4 regions of the Bacillus sp. JJ1609 genome follow, and region 4 is predicted to be linked to each of the others. Evidence: riboswitches for the same ligand, from Rfam matches in the RefSeq annotation. Region 4 holds a riboswitch; each other region holds the start of a gene.
What was found. Region 4 has a riboswitch for S-adenosylmethionine ahead of metK (methionine adenosyltransferase). Riboswitches for the same ligand answer to the same signal wherever they lie in the genome.
Positions count from the first base shown of each region.

Region 1: linked by a shared signal. The riboswitch ahead of V7654_RS07850 (LLM class flavin-dependent oxidoreductase) and the one ahead of metK (methionine adenosyltransferase) in region 4 are both predicted to bind S-adenosylmethionine.
Region 2: linked by a shared signal. The riboswitch ahead of mtnW (2,3-diketo-5-methylthiopentyl-1-phosphate enolase) and the one ahead of metK (methionine adenosyltransferase) in region 4 are both predicted to bind S-adenosylmethionine.
Region 3: linked by a shared signal. The riboswitch ahead of V7654_RS19675 (sugar ABC transporter substrate-binding protein) and the one ahead of metK (methionine adenosyltransferase) in region 4 are both predicted to bind S-adenosylmethionine.

Region 1 is NZ_JBALSS010000007.1:26,710-32,640, forward strand. It holds gene V7654_RS07840 (pentapeptide repeat-containing protein) at 1-366, opposite strand, end outside; gene V7654_RS07845 (ATP-grasp domain-containing protein) at 567-1,529, opposite strand; gene V7654_RS07850 (LLM class flavin-dependent oxidoreductase) at 1,650-2,699, opposite strand; SAM riboswitch class I at 2,840-2,944, opposite strand; gene V7654_RS07855 (aminotransferase class I/II-fold pyridoxal phosphate-dependent enzyme) at 3,033-4,208, opposite strand; gene V7654_RS07860 (SRPBCC family protein) at 4,488-4,928, shown strand; gene V7654_RS07865 (GNAT family N-acetyltransferase) at 5,026-5,526, opposite strand; gene clpP (ATP-dependent Clp endopeptidase proteolytic subunit ClpP) at 5,733-5,931, opposite strand, start outside.
Region 2 is NZ_JBALSS010000027.1:105,477-111,407, forward strand. It holds gene V7654_RS19495 (carbon-nitrogen family hydrolase) at 337-1,119, opposite strand; gene V7654_RS19500 (pyridoxal phosphate-dependent aminotransferase) at 1,247-2,440, shown strand; SAM riboswitch class I at 2,511-2,619, shown strand; gene mtnW (2,3-diketo-5-methylthiopentyl-1-phosphate enolase) at 2,716-3,939, shown strand; gene V7654_RS19510 (2-hydroxy-3-keto-5-methylthiopentenyl-1-phosphate phosphatase) at 3,936-4,598, shown strand; gene V7654_RS19515 (methylthioribulose 1-phosphate dehydratase) at 4,595-5,230, shown strand; gene V7654_RS19520 (1,2-dihydroxy-3-keto-5-methylthiopentene dioxygenase) at 5,327-5,860, shown strand.
Region 3 is NZ_JBALSS010000028.1:19,345-25,275, forward strand. It holds gene V7654_RS19670 (sugar ABC transporter ATP-binding protein) at 1-1,429, opposite strand, end outside; gene V7654_RS19675 (sugar ABC transporter substrate-binding protein) at 1,610-2,710, opposite strand; SAM riboswitch class I at 2,816-2,923, opposite strand; gene V7654_RS19680 (dynamin family protein) at 3,094-5,841, opposite strand.
Region 4 is NZ_JBALSS010000024.1:241,599-247,529, forward strand. It holds gene asnB (asparagine synthase (glutamine-hydrolyzing)) at 1-1,837, opposite strand, end outside; gene metK (methionine adenosyltransferase) at 2,119-3,318, opposite strand; SAM riboswitch class I at 3,617-3,757, opposite strand; gene pckA (phosphoenolpyruvate carboxykinase (ATP)) at 4,073-5,671, shown strand; gene V7654_RS17580 (NupC/NupG family nucleoside CNT transporter) at 5,885-5,931, shown strand, end outside.

The DNA.
Region 1 (5,931 bases), on a different contig from region 4:
AAGCGCCTCATGCAGATAACACAGCATTTCATGAAGCTGTTGCATGATGGGAAACACATCAAACATTTCCTTTGCAGATACAGAATTTTCTCGCCAATCTTTCCCTCTATACGTCACCTGGGAAACCTTTTGGCCAGCGCCGAAGCATTCATATACCGTACACCCATTGAAACCATTGCTGCGAAGGTTTTTATGGATGCTGCAGCTGTAATCATTTTGCAGGTTTTGACAGGGAGTACCACCATCTTTATCAAAAGCAAAGTCAGCTGACTTCGCATATGGCAATGCTACACAGCACAAACCAAAACAATTTGTACAATCAGCACGTAAATCTTTTAGTTTATCAATCTTTAATTGGTTAGGCACATCTTTCACTTCCTCTAATAAACTTTACAAAAATCCAGTTTTTATATTGTTAAATATGAATTCAACAAATAACTTAACACTTCCTTTATATATCCCCTCGTATCTTTCCAACAAAAATAACCTCGGTACAATACCGAGGCTAAATTTTAACTTCATGATTAATAAGAACATATACACAACTTCCAATCAGTTGTTGCTCATTAACCACATAAATTTCTACTAATTTTATATTCTGCCTTAAGTTCTTTTTCTAAAAATTCCGCTAGCTTCAGCATGCCAAATTTCCCTGCCTTTGCTTCAGCATCTGAATTATAGTTGGTATTTGTATTTATGTCATAGGTGAAAATTTCTCCTTGTCCATTTCGGATAAATTCGATTCCAGCTACACTGATGTTGTTTGCTTCAAGTACCTTTTTATATTTTTCTATAATAGGGTCATTGAATCCTTCGATGATTTGGAACTTTGGCTTCTCTTCGACTTCCTCCCCTACAGGGCAGAAAAGATCACCAATCTGGCATGCATCTGCGGGGCACAATTCAAATCCTTCTGATGTATCAACTCTAACACCATATTCAAACTCACCGCCAACAAACTCGCATCTAGTGATATAGCTTTCAGGCGAAAGGATATACTCCTGGATAAGAGTAATGCCGTCAACCGGTTCTTCAAAGAAAGCTCCCTCAACATATGTCTTCAATGCTTCAATTGATTGAAACAGCTGGACACCCAGGCCTTTCCCTGCCCGATTATGCTTTGTGATAAACGGTCTTCCTTCAAAAGCCCTCACTGCCTCCAAAATATGGTCTTTTCCTACAGCCGCTATTGTTTTGGGAGTCCGGACGTCATGTTTATTCAACTCCAAATACTGCTTGACCTTGCTTACTTCTAATTCAAGAGCCCTTGTTCCGTTATGCACCTTCCGTCCGTGAGCTTCCAGCCATGCTAAAACCTGCGAAGCATATTCAGGTGCATAGCGATGCCCTCTTGTATGGGACGATGCACTCATCCTGCTATAAAAAATTCCCTCAGGCGGCTCCGTTGTTAAATCCAGCACTCCTTGATCAAGATGCCATTCTTCATACGGCACACCCAGTTCTTGAAGTCTCTTTGTCAAATGTACTGTCCACTCGTTATTTTCATGAATTACATATACTTTGCTCAAATTCATTCGCTCCTTAATAAATTACACGTTGAATTTTTTAAAATTAAAATGACTTCTATACCAAATTTAATTTCTCAGAAAAAAACAACTCAAATATCACGCTGAGAAAATAATTCTCCATCAAACCGTTAAAATATCTCTTTTTCCCTCGACAAGTGGCATCACTTCTTTGGCGAAACGTTCCATTTCCTCTAACTGAGGTGAGAATTGCAGGAGAAGCAATCCTAGTCCTGCCTCTTCATATTGTAAAATCCGTTCCGCAATCTGCTCTGGTGTGCCCACCAAATTTGGCCGCAAACCGCGATTTGATACGGAATAATCCTGAAGCTGGATCTGCTGTTCGAGCTGGGATTTGCTCGTAAAATCCTTAAATCCTGCATAGGCGCTAGATTCTTTTACATTCGTGATTCGCGCTAATTCAGCGTGCGCTTCTTCCTCGGTATCCCGGCAAATGACATATGCGGCCATTCCGAACTCCGACAGTTCTGCATTTCCCGTAGCAGCTCTACGAATTCTCATATCGGAAATTTTCCGCTGAATTTCTTCAACCGTTCCTCCATGCATCACATAAGCATCGCATTTCTCAACAATCGTCTGTTTCCCCTTCTCACTTTCACCGCCAGCGTACAAAATTGGATTTGGACGCTGAACCGGTTTCGGAAAAAGCTTTGTATCTTTCAGTTGATAAAATTTTCCATCGTACGAAAAACTTTCTTCGCTCCAAAGTCCCTTTAGAATATCTATGAATTCAGTGGTCCTTTCATATCTCTCATCATGCTCGGTAAAAATGCCTCCGTACTGGCGAGCTTCTTCTTCCCACCAGGCAGAAACGACATTCAGAGTGAAACGTCCTTTGCTGATGTTGTCAATATTCGCGGCCATCTTTGCAGTGATTGCCGGGTTGTGAAAACCAGGACGGACTGCAGCCATTATTTCTATTTTTTCCGTAACAGAAGCAAGTGAGGCAGCCGTGGTCCACGCTTCAAGTGAATCATGCTCCGGCCCTTTAATATCATTTAAGTACAGTTCGGCAATTAAGGTAGTAGAATACCCCCATTGCTCTGCTGATTGTATGACGCTTTTGGCATAATCAAAAGTCGGTGGCATCTTTTCATCCTCAACATTCCTTAACCATCCGCCAAAAATCGGCAGCCAAAATCCATATTTCATCTCTTATCTCTCCTCCGCTCACGCAATCTCTACTTTACCAACACATTAAGTTGGGATTGTTTTTAAAAAGATAGAGACTTACAAAAGTCTCCCCAAAACAAAAGCTCCCTTCACAAAGAAGAGAGCTAACCAAAACTCTCTCCTCATCTTTCGAACAAAAAGTTCGCAGGAATTGGCACAGTGTTCAAATTGAACCTGTTGCCGAGGTTTCGCAGGGCCTTTCCCTCCACCTCTCTTGATAAGAAGAAACTATGTATTAAATTTTAGTTTAATAAAGGGATAATATTCTAAATTTAAATAAAAGTCAATTCGTAATTCGAAATATTTTAATTATTATAATGAATGCTCCATCATGAACCGGTTTACCCGCTCGGTTGCTTCAGTTAGTCTCTCAGGTGGTTGTACCATCGCAATTCTTACATAGCCTTCCCCTTGTTTGCCAAAAGCGTCACCCGGGACGACTGCAATGCCTTCCTGCTCAATCAACTCGAAGGCAAAATCACGGGATTTCCAACCTGCAGGGATTTCTGCCCATACAAACATCGTTGCAGGAGAATTAGCAACTTGCCATCCGCTATTTCTTAATCCAAAAACTAAAGCATCCCTACGAGCTTCATATTGCCTAACCTGATCCTTTAGAAACGAATAATCAGAAGTCAAAGCAGCAACTGCTGCCATCTGGATCGGATAAAAGATCCCATAGTCGATATGTGATTTAAAAGAAGCCAGAATGTCAATGACTTGTGAATTGCCTACCACATAGCCAATTCGGCAGCCTGCCATATTAAACGTTTTCGAGAGCGAATTGAACTCTACTCCTACTTCCTTTGCACCAGGCACTGACATGAAACTGATTTGCGGGTTTCCGTCATAGATGAGCTCAGAATATGCAAAGTCGTGGACAATCAGGATATTATGGAACTTGGCAAACTGGATAACCTCTTCAAAAAAGCTTTGATCAGCAAGCGCTGTTACAGGATTCCCTGGGTAGCTTAAAACCATCATTTTCGTTTTTTGTAAGACGCTTTCTGGAATTTCGTCTAGTTTAGGGAGGAATTTATTCTCCACAAGTAAAGGCATCGGATGGATGAGCCCGCCTGCAATTGTAACACTAGCTTCATAGATTGGGTATCCGGGATCCGGTACAAGTACATAATCACCTGGATCAATGATCGCTGTGGCAAGATGAGCAAGTCCATCCTGAGACCCCATCAGTTGCAGGACTTCATTTTTATCATCCAATTCAACACCATAACGCTGTTGATAAAAATATTTAACCGCCTCATTGAATTCACTGATTCCTTTCAATGTATACCCGTATCTTCCAGAATCCTTCGAATATTCAACCAGGGTATCAACTACAAAAGATGGTGGCGGGAAATCCGGACTCCCAATGCTAAGATCGATGACATCTTTCCCTTTCAAAAAAGCAGCCTGCTTTCGATCTACCACCTCCTGAAAGATGCTGGAGGTCATTTTTCTAATTTTTTCTGATCCGAAGAGATTCATGGACATTCCCCTTTACTGTGAATTTACGTCATGTTGTTGTTCTTCGAGAATTCTAACTTTTTAAAATATAAATTCGATTATAACAGTCTCACATTTACAGTTCCAGAATCTTTTTCTATTCTTCAGAATTTTTAACTTAATAAAGTCTTCTGTACAAGCCAATCAGTTGTTGTTTTTTCAAAAGGCATAAGATTATCCTCATTGTCCATTGTAGGATTCAAGCTTTTATTCATGATAAAATGATAGAAACGTTAAATATAGAAGGAGTGTAAAACAATTATGGATACTCACGTTACTACAAAAATGAAAATTTCAAAACCTGCTCATGAGGTGTTTGAAGCATTTGTAAACCCAGAAAAGATGGCTAATTTCTGGTTTTCATCCGGAACAGGAAGAATGGAACCGGGAAAGACAATTATCTGGAGGTATGATGAATACAATGCAGAAGGTTCCGTCCTTGTGTTGGAAGTCGAGGAAAATAAGAAAATCGTGTTTTCCTGGGGAGCAGAAAATCAAGAAACAATTGTTACAATCACTCTGAAAGAGCTAGACTTTACGAGTACCATCGTTGAGGTTAACGAATCTGGTTTGAAAGCAGATGACCCTGAAATAGTAAATAAAATGCTCCAGCAAAAAGAAGGTTGGGTATATATGTTAACTTGTTTAAAAGGATATTTGGAAAATGGCGTGAGTAATTTGAGAGCATCATTGGTTCATTAAGAAGTAAAAATGACTAGGGTATTATTTCTAGGCAATACATAAAGAAAATAATACCCTATTATGTGGCGAATATTTGCTTACTATGTCAAATCAAAGGTCAAATTGACTTTATAAATGTTTCATAGGATACTGCATATTCCTTAAAGCCATTTCTTGCGTATAATTTTTTCGCATGATCGTTCCATGAATAAGCATGTAATTTAATTCTATTAATCCCTCTTTCTTTCATCCAATTTACCGTCTCATCTAATAGTCTTTGTCCCAGACCATGTCCTCTAGCGGCATCATCCAAAAAAAGTTCATCAAAAAGACCCATCCTGCCTGTTCCATTATCTGCTGCTTCATTTTCTTCAAAAATTCTTCCTAATGCATATCCGACTGGTGTGCCTTCTAATTCTGCTATAAGGATCAAGGTATCTTCATTCCTATTATTAAAAGTTTCCAGAGCATTCCTTTTAATTGAATGCATTACATCTTCATAATTATCGTATGTACATTCGCTATTATGGTTTTTTCGATTGAAGTTACTTAATTTAACTGCATACTCAATAAAAATATCTCTGTCACTATCTACGGCTTGTCTGATTTCTACTTTCATACACTTTCCTCCGGTTTAAGTTCTTTCGTTAATTCTAAGATTTTTCTCTACTATATTTTTCTAAATGATGATTTATTAAGAACTCTAGTATGAAATTCATCCTGATGACTATAATTCCATTTTAATGGTTTATAAGAATAAATGTAAAAAAAAATGAGCCGAGGAACAGCTCATTTTTTAAACAGGAATGCTAAAAGTCCCAGTAACTATTTCGTAATGATTTTATCAATGATCCCGTATCCAAGGGCTTCCTGTGCACTCATGAAATAATCACGGTCTGTGTCTTTTGCGATTTTTTCAAGCGGCTGCCCGGTCCGCTCAGAGATGATTGAATTTATATGCTCACGAAGCTTGAGAATTCTTCGAGCTGAAATTTCAATTTCAGTGGCCTGCCCCCTAGCTCCG
Region 2 (5,931 bases), on a different contig from region 4:
GCTTTGCATAATCGGAAAACCTCCCCTTATATACCCCCTAAACGAGCTCCCATCTGTATTTAACCGAAAAATCTCCGCTTATTTACTTTTGGTGGTTACCGATTAAGAACAAGACATCTTATTTAAAAGGGAATGAGGATAACTCAAAAATCCAAGAGAATCTCATTTTGATGCTATACGATCAACCGTATCACAAATAAATGAGGCTTTAAGGTTTTTATCTATCAATAACGACGCCAATACGGATCGTCATTTCGACACGTATTTTAAGAAAGGCACCTCAAAACGGAACGGTTTAGTAAATGAGAGAGCGGTTTTTTCTGAGTTTGAAAATAATTAATATAGTTCAGGCCTGCGGTCTGCAAAAATTGGTATTCTGCTTCTCGCATCTTTTACCTGGTCAAGGTCAATTTCAGCTGTAAGAATCTCCTGTTCTTCCCCTGCTTCAGCAATTATGTCTCCCCATGGTCCAATTACCATGGAATGGCCTGCGAATTTATTGTTTGGATCAGAGCCTGAACGGTTGCAGGCGATTATATAGCTCTGATTTTCAATTGCCCTGGCTATGAGCAGTGCCCTCCAATGTTCGAGACGCTGTATTGGCCATTCAGCAACGACGAACATTGCTTCAACCTCCTCAAGAGCATGTGCGCGTACCCATTCCGGAAAGCGAATATCATAACAAATCAGCCCGGCAAATTTTTGGCTGTCCAAAGAAAAAAGCCCTTTTTGCTTTCCGGCGGCCAGATATAAGTGTTCATCCATCAGCTGAAACAAATGCAATTTACTATATTTCCCTGAAAGCTCGCCACTCTGATCGAATACAAGCATTGTATTTTCAATACCAGCATCCGTCTTATTAGCTACCGATCCGCCGACAATATGAGCATTGTATTTGGTGGCACTACCCTTTAAAAAGGCTGCGGCTTCACGTGCGTCTGCATCGGCTTGATCTTTTAGGTTTGCTAAATCATAACCAGTAGTCCAAAGCTCAGGGAGCACGATAATATCTGGCTTTTCAGAGCTAGCTTTTTCCATTAGGTTCATTGCTGTATCGTAGTTTTTTTTCGAATTTCCAAACGCGATGTCCATTTGCAGACAGGCTATTTTAAATTTCATCTTAAATCACCGCCATAATTTCTGAAAATTATTTCTTTACAAGTTACTATTAACGTTATATCATTTGTGACTAGAATTTCAAATTAAAATTTTCAAAATATAATAAGTTCTTTAAGCAGGTGAAAAAATGGAATTTCAACAATCAGAATTATTGAAGAGCCTGCCCAAGCAATTCTTTGCATCTCTCGTCCAAAAAGTAGGGAGATACACTGAGCAGGGGGCAGATGTAATTAACCTTGGTCAAGGTAATCCGGACCAGCCGACTCCTGGACATATTGTCAATAAATTAAAAGAAACGGCTGAGAATCCGCTTAACCATAAGTATTCTCCTTTCAGGGGAATGCGTTCATTCAAGGAAGCAGCGGCAGAATTTTATCAACGGGAATACGGGGTCCATATTGATCCAGAAGAGGAAATTGCGATTCTATTTGGAGGGAAGGCCGGTCTCGTCGAAATTCCTCAATGCTTGCTTAATCCAGGCGATACGATTCTTGTCCCTGATCCTGGATATCCTGATTACTGGTCAGGTGTTGAACTGGCGAGAGCGAAAATGGTGACAATGCCTCTTAGGGAAGAAAATGGTTTTTTGCCTGATTATACGGAGCTTAAAAAGGAAGTTTTATCCGAAGCAAAGTTGATGTTTCTTAACTACCCGAATAATCCAACAGGAGCCATCGCTGACGAGAATTTTTTTGAAGACACGATTAAGCTTGCGAAAGAAAATGGTATTTGTGTCGTTCATGATTTTGCCTATGGAGCGATTGGCTTTGATGGAAAACACCCGTATAGTTTTTTACAAGCTGAAGGCGCCAAGGATGTTGGAATAGAAATTTATACCCTTTCTAAAACGTATAATATGGCAGGCTGGCGTGTTGGCTTTGCCGCCGGGAACAAAAGTGTGATTGCGGCGATCAATTTGCTTCAGGACCATATGTATGTCAGCTTGTTTGGCGCGGTTCAGGAAGCAGCTGCAGAGGCCTTACTGGGTTCGCAGCAATGTGTTTCCGAATTGAATAACTTGTATGAATCAAGAAGGAATGTGCTGGTCGAAGGGCTAAAAAATATCGGATGGAATATTACAGCTCCAAAAGGCTCATTTTTTGCTTGGCTAAAAGTTCCTGAGACGTTTACTTCTGTTGAATTCGCTGATTTCTTATTGGATAAAGCACATATCGCGGTGGCGCCGGGAGTAGGATTTGGTGAATATGGAGAAGGGTATGTCAGGGTAGGTTTGCTTACCTCCGAGGATCGTCTCAGGGAGGCTGTCAGCAGAATTGAAAGCTTGGGAATTTTCAAAAAACATATTGACAATGATTTATGAACCTGACATAATCCTAATTAATAAAATTATTTAACTAATTAAACCAATTAAATAACTTAATAAAATTATTTTCTTATCAAGAGCAGGTGGAGGGACGAGCCCTATGAAGCCCGGCAACCGACCCAGCATTATTGCTGGGCACGGTGCTAATTCTTGCAGCGGAAGCTGATAGATAAGGAGATGTTAGTTTATTCATCTAACCTCTTCTTTTCGAAGAGGTTTTTTTTATGCCTGTTCTAGCAGGACGATTTTTGTTTTAGAAGGGAATGAGCTTCATGAGTGAAATTACAGCAACTTATTTTGTACATGATTCAAAGCATAATCCAGAGAAGAAGGCCGAGGGAATCGCACTCGGACTGACAGTAGGTTCATGGACAGATTTGCCAGAGCTCGATCAAAAACAGCTTAAAAAACATAAGGGTAGAGTGGTTTCTGTTGAAGGAACCGGCCTTGACAGCAATTCAGAAACGGTCGCGACAATAAAAATTGCTTATCCTGCCTTGAATTTTTCACCAGATCTGCCGGCGATTTTAACAACCGTCTTTGGAAAGCTCTCGCTTGATGGCAAAGTGAAATTAGTCGATCTCCAATTTGGGGATGAGCTCAAAAAAGTTTTTCCAGGACCACGATTTGGAATCGAGGGCATCCGCAGTAAATTAGGGGTTTATGATCGTCCATTGTTGATGAGTATATTTAAAGGTGTGATTGGCCGCGATCTTGATTTCCTGCTTAAGCAATTACGGGAACAAAGTTTAGGTGGGGTAGACTTGATCAAGGACGATGAAATTCTGTTCGAAAATGAACTTACCCCTTTTGATAAGAGAATCTCAGAGGGGAGGAAGGTTTTGGCTGATGTCTATGAAACTACTGGTCACAGAACCTTATATGCTGCCAACCTTACAGGAAGGACTTCCCAGTTAAGAGATAAAGCAAGGAAAGCGGCTGAACTGGGAGCTGATGCATTGTTATTCAATGTTTTTGCCTACGGATTGGATGTTCTCCAGGAACTGAGGGAGGACGATGAGATTAACGTGCCGATCATGGCTCATCCGGCTGTAAGCGGGGCTCTGACTTCTGCTGAAGATTATGGATTTTCCCATTCATTGCTCCTTGGTAAACTGCTTCGCTATGCAGGAGCAGATTTCTCCCTGTTCCCATCGCCTTATGGAAGTGTTGCACTTGAAAAGCAACAGGCCATTTCCATCTCAGATGCATTGACTGCCGAGGACCTTTTTAAAAAGAGCTTCCCAGTGCCTTCAGCTGGTATTCACCCTGGCATGGTGCCGCTCTTGATTAACGATTTTGGAGTCGATTCAATTATCAATGCAGGTGGCGGTGTCCATGGTCACCCAGGCGGAGCTCAAGGTGGAGGCAAGGCGTTCAGGCAAGCAATTGATACTGTGCTGAATGGTAAAACACTTGAAGAAGGAGCACTGGAGCATGATGAACTCAAGATTGCTCTCGCTCTATGGGGTTCATCCGAGGCGGTGTCCAAATGATAAATCCCGTCGTTTTCTGTGATTTTGACGGAACAGTAACTGAAAAAGACAACATTATCTCTATCATGAATAAATTTGCACCTTCTGGCTGGGATGAGCTGAAGGATGCCGTACTGGACCGACGTGTTTCAATCAGAGAAGGAGTCGGCAGGATGTTTTCCCTCCTGCCGGTTAGTCTGAAGGAAGAAATCATTCATTATGCTGTGGAAAATGCCGAAATTCGTCCGGGCTTTCAGGAATTTCTTGAGTTCGCGAAAGAGGAAGGTATCCCGGTTTATATCGTCAGCGGCGGAATTGATTTTTTTATAGAACCAATTATTGAGCGGTTTGGACCGTTTGCTGGAGTTTATTGCAATGGCTCAGATTTTTCGAAGCAGACAATCAGAATTGAATGGCCAAACAGCTGCGATGAGCAATGTTCCAATGATTGTGGCTGCTGTAAGCCATCCATTATGAGAAAGCTTACTCAAAACGAAACATATAAAATTGTCATAGGTGACTCGGTAACCGATCTTGAAGCTGCAAAGCAGGCAGACTTTGTATTCGCAAGAGATTATTTAAAAGCCAAGTGTGAAGAATGGGAAATTCCCCATACACCATTTGAAACTTTTTATGATTGTATAGAAGCTCTTAAAACCAAGACAGGGGTGAGAGGATGAGCATTTTAGAAACAAAATGGGAAGAACTTGCTGATGTGAAGGCAGAACTGGCTGAACGGGACTGGTTTATGGGAACAAGCGGCAACCTTGCGATCAAGGTAAGCAGCGACCCTGTACAGTTTCTGGTTACAGCGAGCGGAAAAGATAAACGGAAACGTACTGAGGAAGACTTTTTGCTTGTCGATCAATTCGGGCGGGCAGTTGAAGAAACGCATTTGAAGCCATCAGCCGAGACACTTCTGCACGTTGAAGTATATAGAAAGACCAACGCAGGCTGCAGCTTGCATGTGCACACGATTGACAATAATGTAATCTCCGAAGTCTATGGTGACAGGGGGGAAGTCCAATTTCAGGGCCAGGAATTAATTAAAGCATTTGATAAATGGGAGGAAGATGCCGTCCTCAAAATTCCTATTATTCCGAATCATGCACATATTCCATCTCTGGCAAAAGCGTTTTCTGAGCATGTAAAAGGGGATACAGGAGCAGTCCTGATCAGAAATCACGGCATCACAGTCTGGGGCCGGAATGCATTTGAGGCTAAGAAAATACTAGAGGCAACAGAATTTTTATTCCGATATCAATTAAGGCTCCTGGAACACAAACCATTTCAATTATTTAAAGTAGTTTAGAAGATATTTATTTTTTAGTCCAGTTGATTGGATCGGAAATCAGCAGACAAATTTAACGGAGACAAAATATAAGTATAAATGAAGGAGAGATTTCAAATGGCATTTATCGTAAAGCAAAATTCAAAAGAAAGAATTGTCGATCAACAAGAGGTAGCTTCTTTTCTAAATGAACAAGAAGTAATTTATGAAAATTGGGATATTGAAAAGCTGCCAGCTAACCTGCAGGAAAAATTCCTCTTATCAGATGAAGAAAAACAGCAAATACTGGATGCTTTTAAGGCTGAAATCGAGGATATCTCAAACCGCAGGGGTTATCAAGCCCAAGATGTCATTTCCTTATCAAGCAATACTCCGAATCTAGACCAGCTTCTTGCGAATTTCAAGCAGGAGCACCACCATACAGATGATGAAGTACGATTTATTGTCAGCGGACATGGAGTGTTTGTGATCCAGGGCAAAGACGGAGAATTTTTTGAAGTATTTCTTAATCCTGGCGATTTGATTTCAGTACCTGAAAACGTGCGCCACTATTTCACTTTGCAGGATGACAGACAGGTGGTCGCAGTAAGGATTTTTGTAACGACAGAAGGTTGGGTACCTATTTATGAAAACGAGAAAGTAAGCCAGTAACCCAATTTACGTTTTCCAAGGACAAAGTAAAGAAGCGTGAATATTGTCGAAGAAAAAATTTTTAGCAGAGA
Region 3 (5,931 bases), on a different contig from region 4:
CATCATAGAGGACATAAACCCGATTCGTGATCCCGATGATTTCTGATAGCTCAGAAGAAGCATAAATAACACCTTTCCCCTGGTCAGCCAGTTTTACAATCAATTCAAAAATGTCCCTCTTCGCACCCACGTCCACACCTTTTGTGGGTTCATCAAAAATGTAAACCTCAGCATCTGCGATCAGCCATCTTCCAATCGCAACTTTTTGCTGGTTGCCCCCTGAAAGATTTTCAACCTTTGCCGACTCTGTGGGTGTCTTGATTCCTAATGCGCTAATGTATTCCAGCGCTGTGTTCTTTTCGGCGCGTCTGTCGATAAAACTTAAGAACCTCGTGAATTTTTTCAGGTTAACGGCAGTCAGGTTTGAGGTGACTGATTCAGATACAAGAACACCCTCCTTGCGTCTTTCTTCGGGTACAAGGGCAATCCCAGCCTTTACGGCGGCATGCGGACTGTTCAGCCTAAGGTTTTTTCCTCGCAGCTTCACTGTACCTGTAACATTGGGAACAGCTCCAAACAAAGCCTTGCACAATTCAGTTTTACCTGCTCCAACCAGGCCGGCGACTCCGACAATTTCTCCCGCTTTTACATGAAGCCGGGTGTTCCTGACTTTATCTCCATCGCTCAGGCCATCTGCTTCAAGAAGAATTTCTCCGGTCCCGCTTTTCAGTAGCGGAAATTGGTCCTCAAGCTTGCGTCCAAGCATGTATTCAATCACCTGGTTCGCATTCACGTCAGAGATTTTCTTTCTAACAACAAACTCTCCGTTCCGCATGACAGTCAGTTCATCGCACAGTTCAAAAATTTCCGGCATCCTGTGGGAAATAAACACAATTCCTACACCCTTTTTAACGAGATCACGGACAATCCTGAACAGTTCCGTTGTTTCTGTATGGCTTAAAGGTGCTGTCGGCTCATCCAAAATTAAAAAGGTACAGTTGCTGGAAATTGCCCTCGCAATTAGCACAAGCTGCTTCTCGGCAAGAGTCAGCTCACCGGCCAGCTTCTTCACAGGAATATGAAGATTCATGCCGGATAGGATTTCTTCCGCTTGTTTAAAAAGCAGCTTCCAATTAATCCAATGCTTGTTTTCCATGTTCTGCACAGTCTGGTTCAGCATAATGTTTTCAGCCACTGTCAGCGAAGGAATGATCGCCGTATCGACCTCCTGGTACACCGTCTGGATTCCATGCAGCTGTGCATCTCCAGGCATATGGATGTCAATATTCTCTTCATTAAGGAAAATCTCGCCCGAATAATGTCCATAAGCTCCGGATAGCACCTTCATCAAAGTAGATTTACCGGCTCCGTTTGCCCCGATTAAAGCATGGATTTTCCCTGTTTCCGTGACGAAATCCACATGGTCGAGTGCCCGAACTCCAGGAAAATCAATTGTAATGCTTTTCATCTCAAGTTTCTTACCTGCCATACCGGAACCCCCTCTTCTATTAATCTGCAAAGCAGACACTCTCTTTAGGATGAGAGTGCCTGCAGATGTAGAGATTAATTTGTTGTCAGATATATTAGTGCTTTTTGCAATTAAAATGAACCATTTAACTCTGTAATGGAATCCCAATCGGTAGTAATAAAACTTCTTAAACATAAGGCTTTATTTCTTGTAGTGATCCTTTAATTTCCTCATCCAATCTTCTTCAAATGCATCTGATTGTCCCCAGCCTTCAATGATGTCTGCAAGATTGACCATGTTGACTGCATCTTTTGACTCCTGAAGTTTTTCCTGTGAGATCAGCGCTGCTTCAAGGTCATAAGTTGGAGGTGTATCTTCCCCTGCAAGCTTTTTCGCTAGGATTCTCATATTTACTGCGCCAATTAATTTAGGATCTACTGCTGCAGTATATTTCCACGAGCTGCCTTCTCCCTGGATTTCCTGAAGATCCGCGTTGGAGACGTCGATTCCATAGATTTTGATTTCATCGCGGCCGGCTTCCTTAATCGCACGGGCAGCACCAATTGCGAATGCATCCCAAGTTGCAAAAATCGCATCGATTTCCCCTTTAGGGTGTTTGTTCAGCATCGCTGCTACCGCGTTTTGAGTTTGGACGCTTGTATCGGCAGCTGCCACTCCGAATCTCTCAACCTCTTTAATTCCAGGGTTAGACTTCAATGTTTCCTGATAAACTTTATTTCTTCTCACCATTGGCGGAAAACCGTCAACCCAAAGGTAGACAATATTCGCTTTACCATTTTGTTCTTTTACGAGCTGATCTAGAGCTAGCTTTGCAAGTGCTTCATCATCCTGAGATGTAAGGGTGACCCCATCTACCTGTGCAATGTCTGCATTCGAGTCAAATGTAACAACACTCTTTCCCTTTTCAACAAGCTTTTTGACATCATTCACCGTAGCTGCATCGTCGCCGTGTGATATGAGGAATCCATCATAATCCTGCTGAAGCGCCTGGTTGATCGCATCATGGAATTTTGCCGTATCGCCATTTGCGGTGAATACGTCCACCTTAAACCCTAACGCTTCTCCCTCCGCTTTAGCGCCAGCTAAATACTGAGCAGTATGGTCATCGCCGCCAATCTTGCGGATGACCTTGATTTTCACTTCTTCTCCTTTAGCAAAGCGATCAGGAACACCTTCAACCGGTCCGCTCGCCGTCTTTGTTTCTCCACCGCCGCAGCCTGTCAGCAAAAGCGCTGCCGAAACTGCTGTTAAAAATACCTTTTTCAAACCATTTCTTTTCATCTCTTTTTCCCCCTTTAAAAATGATTTGCTTTTTCCAACCATATAAAAAAACCTCTCCAGAAAAGAGAGGTTTCATCAGCGTAAAAGAACAGACGGATTCTTCCTCCCTTATCTTTCAAAACATAAAAATGTTTTGCAGGATTTAGCACCAATTCCGTATGGAACGGTTGCCGGGCGTCACAGGGCCAGTCCCTCTGCCACTCTTGATAAGAGAATTTCTTTATTCAGTTAACGGAGCAAATCGATAAACTTACTTTAATCTCCTATACTCATATTGTCAATATTATTTCGAAAATTAAATTTTTATTCGTTTATTTGCTATAAACCTCTTTGACTGAATAAAAAAAAGAAAGATTCCCAATCAGGAATCTTCCTTTTCCAAGTTATTCCCCTCTGCCTGCCGCTGTCATCCATTCATATTGACGAAGTTTTACTTCATACAGTGTCAATGGATCGCGATACAACTCAGGGTTTACCCTCATTTTTTCAAGCTCATTCTTGCCATATTCAATTTCTGAACGTGCCTCTTCAACGGCCTGCTCAAGAGCAATGAAAGGCTGCTTGAAGAATAGATTAACATCACGTTCAATCGATTTTTCGAAAATCTCGAATTGCTGAAGGAACTTGTTCGCAATTGAAACGGCGATTTCATAGTAATCTTCGGTTTCAAGATAGGTTTTATAACGGTTGTACAGCATGTTATTATTTTGCGGCAGCACTCCAAGAAGCTTACCAGCACTCTTTAAAAAGAACTGCTGAGGGGTCGATCTGTGCATGATATTGACCTTTTCATAATAGACACCATTCGTCATCCGGTCAGCATCGCGGCGCCAGTCATCGAGCACTCTGAAATCACATTCGAGCTTAATCCGTTCATCCCCATACATCGCATTGAAGCTTTCAGCCATTTCATTCAGGTAGGACTGGCTATGGCCGAATTCATCTTTTGAAAATTGTACCCAGCCTTCTAGAGATTCATGGAACTTAGGCAGCACCGTGTTGTCTAGATACTCCTGGATTCGTATATTCATTTCTTTATCAATCTCATCATGGAGCCTTCCAAAATCGCTGTCTTCCGTCACTAAATCAGTACAGCCGCGAAGCAGTTCCGGAATTTTCTCGATGATTTCAGCGCGGGTATCGTCCTTGATTTTGCGGAACGATTTTTGGATAGAGCGTGATTTTTCCTCTTCAATATCTCCCAGCTGATTGATGGCTCCATTCAGCTTACCAACCATTTCTTCATTCCAGCTGATGGATTCCATATGGTTATTTTCAATTTCAATTCGTTTATCAAGCAAATAAGTGATTGCCCTTCTGACAAAGAATTGCAGTTTGGAAGTTCGCTCTTCTTCGAAGTTCATAGCGTTTCGATTTGTTTTGATAAATTCAGAGAAATCCTTTAGCTGCTGCTGCTTTTCATAATTTGAAGAGAAGGCAAACATTTTAGCTTCAGGGTAATATTGGCTGATTTCAGACCATGTATTATCAAATACTTCAATCGCTTCCTGCTGGCTGTAGATGACATCCATTTTATTCAAAAGGAAGTGGATCGGCAGGTTAGGAAAGTATTCCGAAATCTTCGAAAGGATATCTCTTTCCCTGTCTGTGAATGGGTCATTCGCATTCAGGACAAACAGTAAGCTATCTGCAAAACGCAGGTAATTGAACAGCGGATGCTTGTCATAATTATTGCGGTTGACTCCTGGTGTGTCGATTAAAGTGAGTTCATGCTCACGCAGGAACGGGAACTGGGCTTTAAAATCAATAACGGTTTCGTTCTTATGCGTTTGGCGGCGTACTCCAGCCACTTCCTGAAAATCATTTACATCCGTAATTTCACGTACAACTGAATCAGTAATCTCCAAGATCTCGGTATTTTGCTGATCGTTGAAACGAATGACAGCGGCTGTTGGCGCAGTAATTAGCTCTTCGCCAATGATTGTATTTACAAAAGAAGACTTTCCATTTCCGGATATGCCTGCAACCAATAGGTTATGGACATTGGACTCGTTCAGCTCCTGCACCATCCACTTGATCCGGTTGCCGACTTCGATTTCATGCTCTTCGGCCCACTTGATGATTGTCGTGAACAGGTTCATGCTATCCTCATAGCCATCGTGGTAATCACGCGAATTCAAGATGAGCGTCTCTGCATCATGGATAGCAGCGCCACTGATCGTTGATGGGAACACTTCGTTCCAGGCAATGATCGATGATGCTGAAACCAGGCTATTAGCCTGACTCGTGATCTTCAGCCAATTAGTAAGCATATCTGGAATCAAAGGTGAAATTTCCTTGATTAGCCGATCGCCATTAATCAATTCAAAGTAGGCATCCTGGTATACAGCCGAAAGCTGATTCCAGCCATCCCTTCTGTTTCCATCCATTCCACTGAACAGATGATTGAATTCTCGCAGCCATGTCATATAGGTTGTCTGGCCCCTGTAGCTTTGCCATAGTGAAACAGCCAGCCGTTCAAAACGGCTGCGGTCTACCTGGAATAATACAGATAAAGCCGTGTTGAAATATGCAGGTTCGAATGAGCTTGTATTTCCTTGATCGACATACTGCGTCAACACATCGAACCAGCGTGGCGAACCAGTGCGCACCCCTTCATTGACAGCCAGTTCAACAGCATTATCCCAATCGTGGTGCTCTTCAAAAAAGGCACGCGCAATCTCGGTCACTCCAGGATAGTCAGGATCCAGCGCCACAGCTTGCTTAATGACAGCTACCGCTTTGTCTAAACTTCCCTGTTCTATGTAAAGGGATAATAGCTGCAAGCCGCTTTCAATTCTCAAGACAGTGCTTTCTGTCTGGATGGAAAGATACAGATCCTCCGCAGAAGGCAGCAGGCCAAGCTCAAGAAACGCGTCGCCCATGTTCTTCTTCGCCCATGGCTCCAGCTCATTCGTGATGTTTTCCCATTTAAAGATCGCTGCTTCAAAATCCTTATTATGAAAATAAACCTCACCCTGTGCAAAACGAATGTAGGACAAATCAGGCATATCATTCTTTTGTTCAGCAAGGTACAGTTCTCCAAGCACGCGGACCGGATGGACTCGTTCTTCCGATCCCATATATGTTTCAAAATACGACTTTTTGATTAGTTGCTCCTCAAATGTCATGTCCTTCCTCCGACCTTATCATAATATGAATCAATAAAAAGAGCCCTCAGACTCCTTCAGGCAATTAAAGTAATCTTCTTAACATTTCCT
Region 4 (5,931 bases):
CATAAACGTCATGCCAAACCATAAACATCAATACAGTCCAGATTTTGCGGCTGTTGTCTGCCTTGTTCTGGCAGTGGTCATCTAGAAGCTTCAACAAATATTCTTTATTGATCAGATGATCCGTGCTGCTTTCCTTGATGATATTCTTAGCCCATTCGTTCATTTCATCCTTTAGCCAGTGGCGAATAGGAACAGGGAATCCAAGCTTTTTGCGGGTCAGTACATGGTCAGGTACAACCCCTTCAGCTGCTTTACGCAAAATATACTTAGTTGTATTATTAGCAGTTTTTAAGCTTGTTGGAATCTTAGAAGCTGTTTCAAATACAACCTTGTCAAGGAATGGAACACGAAGCTCCAGTGAATGGGCCATCGTCATTTTATCTGCCTTTAATAAAATATCGCCGCGCATCCATGTATGGATATCGATGTATTGCATCGTATCAACAGGATCGTACCCTCTGCTCTCCCTGTAAAGTGGCTTCGTGATATCTCTGTAATCATACTGGCCATTGTATACATGGAGAAGCTCGCTCTTCTCTTTTTCCGTGAACATTTTCGCGTTGCCGATATAGCGTTCTTCCATCGGCGTCACGCCGCGTTCAATGAAGCTCTTGCCCTTCATTCCCTCAGGCATCATTTTGGCAATGCCTTTTAGCATAGATTTTCCAACTTGAGGGATTTTATTAAAGACTTCAAGATCCTGCGGTTCACGATAAATATTATAGCCGCCGAAAAGCTCGTCGGCACCTTCACCAGAAAGAACAACCGTAACATGCTTCCTTGCTTCACGGGCAACAAAGTATAAAGGTATAGCTGCCGGATCGGCGAGCGGGTCATCCATATGCCACATGATTTTTGGAAGTTCATCCATATATTCCTGCGGGCTGATTACATAACTGATGTTTTCAACACCAAGTTTGTCAGCAGTTTCTTTTGCAACATCAATTTCGCTGAATCCGTTTTGTTCGAATCCAACTGAGAATGTCTTAATTGCAGGGTGGTACTGCTTAGCTATCGAAGCGATGATAGATGAATCGATACCGCCAGAAAGGAATGAACCAACCGGTACATCACTGCGCATATGCATTTTTACTGATTCGAATAACACATCTCTAATTTCCTTCGTGAATTCTTCCTCAGTTTTATGGATTGGCGAGAAGCTTGCCTTCCAATAGCGCTTGATCTCCATTGGTGAACCGATTTTCTTTGTAAAATAATGCCCTGGCTCAAGCTTGTAAATGCCTTCAGACAATGTGTTTGGTTCTGGAACGAACTGATACGTTAAATAATGCTGCAATGCCTTGTAATCAAGTACATCATTCTCTAATGCAAGCAGGATGCTCTTCTTTTCAGAACCAAAATAAGTGCGGTCTCCGTCTTCAAAAAAGAAGAATGGCTTAATGCCAAAGTGATCGCGTGCTCCAAAAAGGATTTGTTCCTGTTTGTCCCAAATGACAAAGCCGAACATTCCGCGCAGCTTGTCAACTGCGTGCTCTTTGTAATGGCTGTAAAGAGCAATGATGACTTCTGTATCAGAGTGAGTCTCGAATTTAAGTCCCTCTTCAATTAATTCATCGCGAAGCTCAAGATAGTTGTAAATCTCGCCATTGAAAATGATCCAGTACCTTTCATTTTCATACGTCAGAGGCTGATGTCCCGCTTCAATGTCAATAATGCTCAGACGGCGGAAGCCAAATTGGATATGCTCATCATAAAAATACCCATCATCGTCCGGTCCACGGTGGGTAATGATATCGTTCATATTTTTAAACAGCTGCTTTTGTTCGCTGCTGAATTCTTGTGCTTTTTCATGTACACAACCGATAAAGCCACACATTATGTACTTCACCTTCTCCATTTCAGAAAAAATTTATTGTTCTTTCGTTAAGCTCATCTAAAAACATACCATCTAATACTACCATTAAACACAAAAAATTTGCAGTAAAATCTCAGGGAAAATTAAGGTAATACTTTATTTTACACCTTTTGGTCTAGATGCAAACCAGAAACTCCATTCTTGCGGGTATTTAGGTCCTGTTTGCCTTTGCAGTTCTCTTAATAAGACGGAAAATTAAAAAGGGAGTTACATATTTCTATGCAACTCCCTTTTCGATTTTATTAAGCTTGTGCTTGTGTACGTAATGCTTCTGCTTTGTCAGTACGCTCCCAAGGAAGATCAACATCCGTGCGGCCGAAGTGTCCGTATGCTGCTGTCTGCTTGTAGATCGGCTTACGAAGGTCAAGCATGTTAATGATGCCAGCAGGACGAAGGTCGAAGTTGTTATTTACAACATCGATCAATACATCTTCACTTACTTTTCCTGTTCCGAAAGTATCGATAGAGATGGATACAGGACGGGCAACACCGATAGCGTAAGCAAGCTGAACCTCAACTTTTTCAGCAAGGCCAGCAGCTACGATGTTTTTCGCAACGTAACGTGCAGCGTATGCAGCTGAACGGTCAACTTTTGTAGGATCCTTACCAGAGAATGCACCGCCGCCGTGGCGAGCATATCCGCCGTAAGTATCAACGATGATTTTACGGCCAGTCAATCCTGCATCACCTTGTGGTCCGCCGATTACGAAACGGCCAGTTGGGTTGATGAAGTATTTTGTATTTTCATCGATCAATTCTGCTGGTACAACAGGATTGATGACATGTTCTTTAAGATTGCGCTGGATTTGCTCCAGGGAAACTTCTGGGTGGTGCTGTGTTGAAATAACGATTGTATCGATGCGGACAGGCTTGTCGTTCTCATCGTATTCAACTGTTACTTGAGTTTTTCCATCCGGACGAAGGTATGGAAGGATTTCTTCTTTACGAACTAAAGTCAGGCGGCGTGATAGCTTGTGTGCCAATGAAATTGGAAGAGGCATAAGCTCTTTTGTTTCGTTGCATGCAAAACCGAACATTAAGCCCTGGTCTCCTGCACCGATTGCTTCGATCTCTTGATCAGACATTTGTCCTTCACGAGCTTCAAGAGCCTGGTCAACACCCATTGCGATATCGGCAGACTGCTCGTCAATCGAAGTCAATACTGCGCAAGTTTCAGAGTCAAAACCGTATTTAGCGCGCGTATAACCGATTTCCTTAACTGTTTCACGAACGATTTTTGGAATATCTACGTATGTAGATGTTGTGATTTCCCCTGCAACTAGTACAAGGCCTGTAGTAACTGATGTTTCTGCAGCAACACGGGCATTAGCGTCCTTAGCAAGGATCGCATCCAAAATTGCGTCAGAGATCTGATCGCAAATTTTATCCGGATGGCCTTCTGTTACTGACTCAGAAGTGAACAAACGACGTTTTGTTGACATCTGATTTCCTCCCTCATTTATAAAAAATTGATCGAGGCTGTCCCAATACAAACCTCGGTGTGATACGGTACTCATTCCCTATGTAGTATGAAATAAACGCTGAGTTTTTATTAGAAAAATTTGTTTAAACTTCATGCTGAGTTAACTTTTCCTAATCCTACCCATGGGAGCAATGACACCAAAGAAGGCAGATCGACTGCTATTGGTAATAGACCAGCAGACAGAATACAGAAAAAAACAATATAAAAAACCTCTCCATAGCTTGAGGAAAGGTTTTTGCTTTAATCCGCGCCTTTCGCTCTTATCGTTCAAGGGCATTTCCCTTGCGTCAGGTTAGCACCTTTGCCCGAAAAAAACATACCTTTACCAGGCTGTTATTTCTCGTTTGCAGGTTGCTGGGTTTCATTGGGCCTGTCCCTCCACCAGCTCGGGATAAGAGAGTATCCGTTCAAATCAAAATCATAACGAACCTACAAATACATGTCAATCCTTTTCTTCACAAAATGTCGATTCATGCAGAACTTTCCCACTTTAAAGCGCTGGGGGTCTGACCCCCAATGCGTTAGTGTGTTAAAATCCTGGGGTGGAGTTATTTGGTTCTTGCTCCGGCCTTCTTCTATTTATATATACATTTTTGTAAAAGAGGGAATTTTTTCGAGCATTAGTATAGATTAATTAATGTAATGTGCTAAACTAATAGCGAGATGTAAACACTTTCAATATATCAATCTTTTAAAAAGGAAGGTATTCTCGGATGAATGTTGTAGGAATTTCCAATGAACTTTCAGCTTTATTAAAAGGAAGCAATATACAGGTACAGCTATCTGTCCCGCAGCTGGTTGAAAAAGTATTGAATCGCAATGAAGGTCTGTTGACCTCCACAGGTGCAGTAAGAGCTACTACTGGAAAGTACACTGGCCGCTCACCTAAGGATAAATTTATTGTAGAAGAGGAATCGGTAAAGGATAAGATTGACTGGGGCTCTGTCAACCAGCCAATTTCTGAGGAATCCTTTACGAAACTTTATAATAAAGTTTTGAATTTCCTGAAAGAAAAAGAAGAAGTCTTTGTATTTAAAGGCTTTGCTGGTGCAGACAAGAAATACCGCCTTCCTATACAGGTCATTAACGAGTATGCGTGGCACAACTTATTTGCCCACCAATTATTCATTCGCCCGGATGCAGAGGAACTGCTTAGCCATGAAGCGGGATTTTCTGTCATTTCTGCGCCTACCTTCAAAGCTGATCCAAAGGAAGATGGGACAAACTCAGAAACATTTATCATCGTCTCATTTGAGAAGCGCGTCGTACTAATTGGCGGTACAGAATATGCAGGAGAAATGAAGAAATCTATTTTCTCTGTCATGAATTATCTTCTTCCTGAAAACGGCATCCTATCCATGCATTGCTCTGCTAACGTAGGGCGTGAAGGTGATGTTGCCTTGTTCTTCGGATTATCCGGAACAGGAAAAACCACATTGTCTGCTGATACGAACCGCCGATTGATCGGCGATGATGAGCACGGCTGGTCGGCAAACGGTGTTTTCAACGTTGAAGGTGGCTGCTATGCAAAGTGCATCAACCTTTCTAAGGAAAAAGAGCCACAGATTTATGACGCGATCCGCTTCGGTTCTGTCCTTGAAAATGTTGTTGTTAACAGTGAAACGCGCGTTGCTGACTATGATGACAGCTCACTGACGGAAAATACTCGCGCAGCTTATCCAATTCAGGCAATCGATAATATCGTTGAACCAAGTATTGCAGGACATCCGAATACGATTGTATTCTTGACTGCTGACGCCTTTGGAGTGCTGCCTCCAATTGCGAGGCTTACCAAGGAGCAAGCAATGTACCACTTCTTGAGTGGCTATACATCCAAACTTGCAGGAACAGAACGCGGCATCACATCACCACAGGCAACATTCTCTACCTGCTTCGGTTCCCCTTTCTTGCCGCTTGCTGCGACACGCTATGCAGAGATGCTTGGCGAAAAAATCGATGAGCATAACGCGAAGGTATTCCTCGTTAACACAGGATGGACTGGTGGAGAGTACGGAACAGGAAGCCGGATGAAGCTTGCCTTCACACGTGCAATGGTTCAGGCCGCTCTTGAAGGCGAATTGAACAATGTTGAAACAGTGAAGGATGAAATTTTCGGTCTGGACATTCCACTTCACGTACCAGGTGTTCCTGACGATGTTCTTCAGCCAGTAAAAACATGGAGTGACGAGGAAGCTTATTATGCAAAAGCAAACGAGCTTGCGCAGAAGTTCCGTGCAAACTTCAAGAAGTTCTCAAATGTGCCGTCCCAAATTGAAGAAAAAGGCGGACCAACTGGCGGACCAACTGCATAATCTATCTGATAAAAGGCCATTCCTTCGGGAGATGGCCTTTTCCTTTGTTTATAAGTAAAATAAACGCCAAATCGAGCTCACTAAACTAGAGTTGTCTTATACAAGCTCTTATTTTTCCATGCTTTCTGTCCAAAGGATGAAAGTGCGAAAAATAAGGGCTTTTTTGTATTTATTAATTATTTATAGGAATAATATTCCGAGGAGGTTATGACATTGTATTTTCTTTTGAATTCAATTGGAGTTTTAGTTGTACTGGGAAT